Linked DNA regions of Ancylobacter polymorphus. The protein of the gene in region 2 interacts with the protein of the main gene of each other region in a pairwise test. Links are inferred from orthologs where the notes say so. Each region holds a gene or a part of one and is shown on either strand. Other genes may lie near its edges.

Region 1 (3,029 bases), 1.0 Mb from region 2 along the record:
GAGAGGGCATCAGGCACGGGATCGGTCTCGCCTCGGCCACGGAATGCGGCCTCTGCCGGCACAATAGCCCGGCTGCGGTAAAGGCGTTCTTAACCATGCGCGCGCAAAGCGCCGGGCCGCCGGCAAAGAAAAGGCCCCGGCAGTGCCGGGGCCTTGCGCAATCGAGAGACGGGAAACGGCGCGCGGAACGCGCCGCCCGGCGGAGCCGGAGGCTCCGATCAGCTGTGATAGGCGCGCTCGCCGTGCTCGACGATGTCGAGACCCTCGCGCTCCTTCTCCACCGACGGACGCAGCCCGATGAGGACGTTGACCACGTAGTAGAGGATCGCCGAGACGATGCCGCCCCACACGAGGGTCACCGCCACCGCCTGGAACTGCACCCACACCTGGTGGCCCATCGCGTAATCGGCGATGCCGGGGCCGCCGAGCGCCGGGGCGACGACGATGCCGGTGCCGATGGCGCCGACGATGCCGCCCACGCCATGGACGCCGAACACGTCGAGGCTATCGTCATAGCCGAGCGCGTTCTTCACCGTGGTGCAGAAGAAGAAGCAGATGATGGCGGCGACGAAGCCGAGCACGATCGCGCCGAGCGGGCCGGAAAGGCCGGCGGCCGGGGTGATGGCGACGAGGCCGGCGACCATGCCGGAGATGGCGCCGAGCATGGAGGGCTTGCCCTTGGCCAGCCACTCGATGAGCGTCCAGCCGACGATCGCGCCGGCGGTGGCGACGAAGGTGTTGATCACGGCGAGCGTGGTGCCGGCATTGGCTTCAAGGTTGGAGCCGGCGTTGAAGCCGAACCAGCCCACCCACAGGACGCTGGCGCCGACCATGGCGAAGGGCAGCGAGTGGGGAGGCATCAGCTCCTTGCCGTAGCCGGTGCGCTTGCCGATGATGATGCAGCCGACGAGGCCCGCAATACCGGCATTGATGTGCACCACGGTGCCGCCGGCGAAGTCGAGCGCGCCCATGGCGAACAGGTAGCCTTCCGAGAACCACACCATGTGGGCGATCGGGTAGTAGACGAAGGTCACCCAGAGGATGCTGAACAGCACGATGGCCGAGAACTTCATGCGCTCGGCGAAGGCGCCGATGATCAGCGCGGGGGTGATGGCCGAGAAGGTCATCTGGAACACGATGAAGATGTATTCCGGAATCTTCACGCCCTTGGAGAAGGTGTCGGCCAGGCTTTCCGTGGTGACGCCGGCGAGGAAGGCCTTCTCGAAGCCGCCGATGAAGGCGTTGCCGGAGGTGAAGGCGAGCGAGTAGCCGTAGAACACCCAGAGCAGCATCATCACGGCGGCGATGACGGTGACCTGCATGAGGACCGAGAGCATGTTCTTGGCGCGCACGAGGCCGCCATAGAACAGGGCGAGGCCCGGCACGGTCATGAACAGAACGAGGATGGAGGAGACCATCATCCAGGTGATGTCGCCCTTGTCCACGGTGACCGCGGCGGCGACCTCGGCGGTGGCTTCCGCGCCGGCGGCCGGGTTGTCCTGGGCGAAAGCGGCGGCCGCGAACAGCGCCGTCGTCGCCAGCGCAGGCAGGCCCGCGCGTATCCAATTCTTGGTCGTCATGGGTTCAATGCTCCGTCGCAATCGGAAAATATCGGGATCGGTGACGCAGGCTCAGAGGGCGTCGGCGTCGGTTTCGCCGGTGCGGATGCGCACGGCCTGATCGATCGCGTAGACGAAGATCTTGCCGTCGCCGATCTGGCCGGTCTTGGCCGAGGTGGTAATCGCGTCGATGACCTTGGAAACATGATCGGACGCCACGGCGACCTCGATCTTGAGCTTGGGCAGGAAGCTCACTGCGTATTCCGCGCCGCGATAGATCTCGGTGTGGCCCTTCTGACGGCCATATCCCTTGACCTCCGTAACGGTCAGTCCGTGCACACCAATGCCAGTGAGCGCATCCCGGACTTCCTCAAGCTTGAAGGGCTTGATGATAGCCATGACGATCTTCATGGGTTCTGTCCCCGCTTGGCCCCGAACCGCTGGCGGGGTTCTGGGCGTTTCATGTCGGACTCGCCGAGGTTGTTTTCCGCAACCTGCCGATCCAGCCGGCGAGAGAGAATCAATTCGCGTGCCAACCGTTGCGGATCAACGCTTCCGGTGGAAATGCCGCCGGCCGGCGCCGGCCGATGCCGCGTCGGTGGCCACCGCCCTGCCCGCACGCGACGCCGCCGGATTGCTCAATTCTTGATCGGGGCAGTGACCCTTCCCGAGTCACCGCCCCACATTCGCCATCAGTCGGCTAATTTTTAGGCAGATGCCTGTGCGGCAGGCGCCCGCACCGGCCGGATCAGCCCTTCCTGCGCCACCGAAGCGACCAGGCGCCCGGCGCGGTCATAGATCAGCCCGCGCGCCAAGCCGCGCGCGCCGGCGGCGCTGGGGCTGTCCTGGGCATAGAGCAGCCAGTCATCGGCGCGGAAGGGACGGTGCAGCCACAGCGCGTGGTCGAGGCTGGCGACCTGCAGGTTCTCGCCGAGCACGCTGGTGCCGTGCAGCGTCGTCGTCGCTTCCAGGAGCGTCATGTCCGAGGCATAGGCGAGCACGGCTTGGTGCAGCCCTTCCGCGTCGGGCAGCGGGCCCGTGGTGCGGAACCACACCGCCCGGCGCGGCGCGACGCGCTTTTCCCCGAGCCCCACCGGCTTTAATTCGATCGGGCGCGGGCGGCGCCAATAGGCCAGCACGGGCGCCGGCAGGGTAGCGATTACCTCGGCCGGCAGTTCGCCGATGCCCGGCACCTCCTCCGGCGGCGGCACCGCCATGTCGAGGTCGAGCTGGTGTTCCAGCCCCGGCTCCTGGCGATGGAACGAGACCGACATGATGAAGATCGGCCGTCCGTGCTGGATCGCCACCGCCCGCCGCGTGGCGAAGCTGCGCCCGTCGCGCACCCGCTCCACATCGTAGATGATCGGCACCTTCGGATCGCCGGCGAGCAGGAAATAGGCGTGCATGGAATGGGCGGCGAGCCCTTCCACCGTGCGCTGCGCGGCCACCAGCGCCTGCGCCAGCACCTGC
Region 2 (3,618 bases):
GTGGTCTCGATGACCAAGGAAGAGCTGAACGCGGCTCCCGAGTTCAAGAGCCTGGAGCAGGCCCGTTCGGAAACCCCGAGCACGGGTGCGACCACCACCACGACCAACTGATCCACGCCTCACGGTTCGGCCGCGCCCGCGGCCCTCATGTAGCGACCGCCGGCGTCTGCCGTGCCGTCAGGATGGACATGCCCGCCCTCGTGGCGGGCATGTCTCGTTTGAGAGCCTTGCCCGCCCTCGCGGCGGGCATGTCTCGTTTGAGAGCCTTGCCCGCCCTCGCGGCGGGCATGTCTCGTTTTTGGAACCATGTCCGCCCTCGTGCGGACATGTCGTGTGGCTGCGCCGGCCTTCCCGCGCGGCAGCGCACGATGACGGCGGCCGGCGGATCGGGTAAAGCGGATATCCGACCAGCCGGACCCCGCCATGACCGAACCCCGCCGCCGCCCCGACCATCCCTTCAAGGAACTGTTCGACATCGACGCCATGCGCGTCGAACTCGCCGCGCTGGCGCGCGAGGTGCTCGGCACCAGCAAGTCCGGCCGCGAGATCGAATTGCGCACGCAGATGGCGCGACGCCTCAAGGCCGCCTATCAGCACGGCCACAAGGTCGCCGAGCGCTGGCTGATGGTGGAAGGCTCCGGCCGTCGCTGCGCCGAGCGGCTCTCGCGCCTGCAGGACGAGATCATCGCCCTGGTGCACGAGCTGGCGGTAAAGACGCTCTATCCCTCGGACAATCCCTCCACCTCCGAGCGCATGGCGATTGTCGCCGTCGGCGGCTATGGCCGCGGCCTGATGGCGCCGGGCTCGGACACAGACATCCTTTTCCTGCTGCCCTACAAGCAGACCGCCTGGGGCGAGAGCGTCGCCGAGGCCATTCTCTACGTGCTGTGGGACATGGGGCTCAAGGTCGGCCACTCTACCCGCTCGGTCGATGAGTGCATCCGCCAGGCGCGCGGCGACATGACCATCCGCACCGCGCTGCTCGAAGCGCGGCTGCTCATCGGCGAGAAGACGCTGTTCGAGGAGCTGACCGCCCGCTTCGACAAGGAGGTGGTGCAGGGCACGGCGGCGGAATTCGTCGCCGCCAAGCTCGGCGAGCGCGAGGAGCGGCTGAAGCGCGCCGGCCAGTCGCGCTATGTCGTCGAGCCGAATGTGAAGGACGGCAAGGGCGGCCTGCGCGATCTGCACACGCTGTTCTGGATCGCGAAATATGTCTACCGCGTGCACGAGACGCGCGAACTCGTGGCCAAGGGCGTGTTCACGCCTGAGGAAGCCAAGATCTTCCGCCGCTGCGAGAATTTCCTCTGGTCCGTGCGCTGCCACCTGCATTTCCTCGCCGGCAAGCCGGAGGAGCGCCTCTCCTTCGACCTGCAGCGCGAAATGGCCGAGCGGCTCGGCTATGTCTCCCATCCCGGCCTGAAGGATGTGGAGCGCTTCATGAAGCACTATTTCCTCGTGGCCAAGGATGTCGGCGACCTCACCGCCATCGTCTCCGCCGCGCTGGAAGAGCGCCACGACAAGCCGGTGCCGCGGCTCGACCGGATGATCGCGCGGCTGCGCCGCTCCGGCCGGCGCACGCTGAAGGAAAGCGCCGATTTCATCGTCGACAATGACCGCATCAATGTCGCCGATTCCAGCGCCTTCGGCCGCGACCCGCTCAACCTCATCCGCATCTTCCATCTCGCCGGCAAGCACGGGCTGAACTTCCACCCCGACGCGATGCGCCTCGCCACGCGCTCGCTCAAGCTCATCGACCACAATCTGCGCGAGAACCCGGAAGCCAACCGGCTGTTCGTCGAGATCCTCACCTCGAAGGAAAGCCCGGAAATCGTCTTGCGGCGGATGAACGAGACCGGCGTGCTCGGCCGCTTCATCCCGGAATTCGGCCGCATCGTCGCGATGATGCAGTTCAACATGTATCATTCCTACACGGTGGACGAGCACCTCATCCGCTCCATCGGCGCGCTCTCGCGCATCGAGCGCGGCGACCGGCCCGATTACGGCCTCGCCAATGAGCTGATGCCGACGATCAAGAACCGGCAGCTGCTCTATATCGCGGTGCTGCTGCACGACATCGCCAAGGGCCGGCCGGAGGACCATTCCATCGCCGGCGCCCGCGTCGCCCGCCGCCTGTGCCCGCGTTTCGGCCTCAGCCCGGTGGATACCGACACGGTGGCCTGGTTGATCGAACAGCACCTCACCATGTCCACCATCGCCCAATCGCGCGACCTCTCCGACCGCAAGACGATCGAGAATTTCGCAAGCGTGGTGCAGAATCTGGAGCGGATGAAGCTGCTGCTCATCCTCACCACCGCCGATATCCGCGCCGTGGGGCCGGGCGTGTGGAACAACTGGAAGTCGCAGCTTCTGCGCACGCTCTATCACGAGACCGAGCCGGTCATCACCGGCGGCTTCTCCGAGAGCAACCGCAACCAGCGCGTCGCCCGCGCCCAGGCGGAACTGCGCGGCGCCCTCGCCGAGTGGGACGCGGCCGACCTCGACGCCTATATGGGCCGCCACTACCCCACCTACTGGCTGCAGACCGACCGCCAGCACCAGATGGAGCATGCCCGCTTCATCCGCGAGACCGAGGCGCAGGGCAAGGCGCTCGCCACCCGCGCCATCACCGATCCCACGCGCGGCATCACCGAGCTCACCGTCTTCGCGCCCGATCACCCCAAGCTACTGGCGGTGATCGCCGGCGCCTGCGCCAGCGCCGGGGCGCACATTGTCGACGCGCAGATCAGCACCACCACGGACGGGCGGGCGCTCGACACCATTTCGCTCACCCGCGCCTTCGAGCAGGACGAGGACGAGATGCGCCGCGCCGATCGCATCGCCTCCGCCATCGAGAAGTCGCTGGCCGGCGAGATCCGGCTGCCGGAAGTGGTCGCCCGCCGCATCCCGCGGCGGCCGCGCGCCTTCACCGTGGAGCCCGAGGTCACGCTCAACAATTCCTGGTCGAACCGCCACACCGTGATCGAAGTGTCCGGGCTCGACCGGCCGGGCCTGCTCTACGGCCTGACCCAGACGCTGTCGCGGCTCAACCTCAACATCGCCTCGGCGCACATCGCCACCTTTGGCGAGCGGGCGGTGGACGTGTTCTACGTCACCGATCTGATGGGGGCGAAGATCATGGGCGCGGCGCGCCATTCCGCCATCCGCCGCGCGCTGTTGCAGGTGCTGGACGCCGATGACGAGGCCAACGCCGCCTGAGGCGGCGCTACGGTATGTGCCGGGCGCGCGGGGTCAGGACACCCGCGCGCCGCGCAGGCTCGGCAGGAGAAAGGCCAGCAGGCCGAAGGCGGGCAGGAAGGCGCAGGCCTGATACACCGCGTCGATGCCGTAGCGGTCGGCGAACACGCCCAGCGCCGCCGCCGCCAGCCCGCCAAGGCCGAACACCAGCCCATAGAAGAACCCGCCGACCAGCCCGATGCGGTGCGGCATCAGCTCGATGGCGTAGACGAGGATGGCGGCGAAGGCGCTCGACATGATGAGGTTGATGACGATGGTCAGCGCCGCCGTGCCGGCGAGCCCGGCATAGGGCAGCGCCAGCGTGAAGGGCAGCGCGCCGAGGATCGAGAACCAGATGATCTTGTTGCGGCCGATCCGGTCGCC

The links.
Region 1: the proteins of K9D25_RS02665 (region 2) and K9D25_RS07530 interact in binary tests that used the Escherichia coli proteins (3 or more experiments, as listed by UniProt). The link is inferred for Ancylobacter polymorphus from one-to-one orthologs.

The regions. Positions count from the first base shown.
Region 1 is NZ_CP083239.1:1,605,620-1,608,648, reverse strand. Bases 302-3,013 are described here. They hold K9D25_RS07530 (P-II family nitrogen regulator), read right to left. Parts: upstream 1,971-3,013; coding sequence 1,632-1,970; downstream 302-1,631. Other genes in these bases: K9D25_RS07525 (acyl-CoA thioesterase), read right to left, coding at 2,267-3,013; K9D25_RS07535 (ammonium transporter), read right to left, coding at 302-1,580. Also shown: K9D25_RS07540 (aminotransferase class I/II-fold pyridoxal phosphate-dependent enzyme), read right to left, coding at 1-17; more of K9D25_RS07535, read right to left, coding at 219-301; more of K9D25_RS07525, read right to left, coding at 3,014-3,029. UniProt on the Escherichia coli protein: Involved in the regulation of nitrogen metabolism. Regulates the activity of its targets by protein-protein interaction in response to the nitrogen status of the cell.
Region 2 is NZ_CP083239.1:578,800-582,417, forward strand. Bases 116-3,416 are described here. They hold K9D25_RS02665 ([protein-PII] uridylyltransferase), read left to right. Parts: upstream 116-423; coding sequence 424-3,216; downstream 3,217-3,416. Other genes in these bases: K9D25_RS02670 (MFS transporter), read right to left, coding at 3,250-3,416. In the rest of the region: K9D25_RS02660 (PRC-barrel domain-containing protein), read left to right, coding at 1-111; more of K9D25_RS02670, read right to left, coding at 3,417-3,618.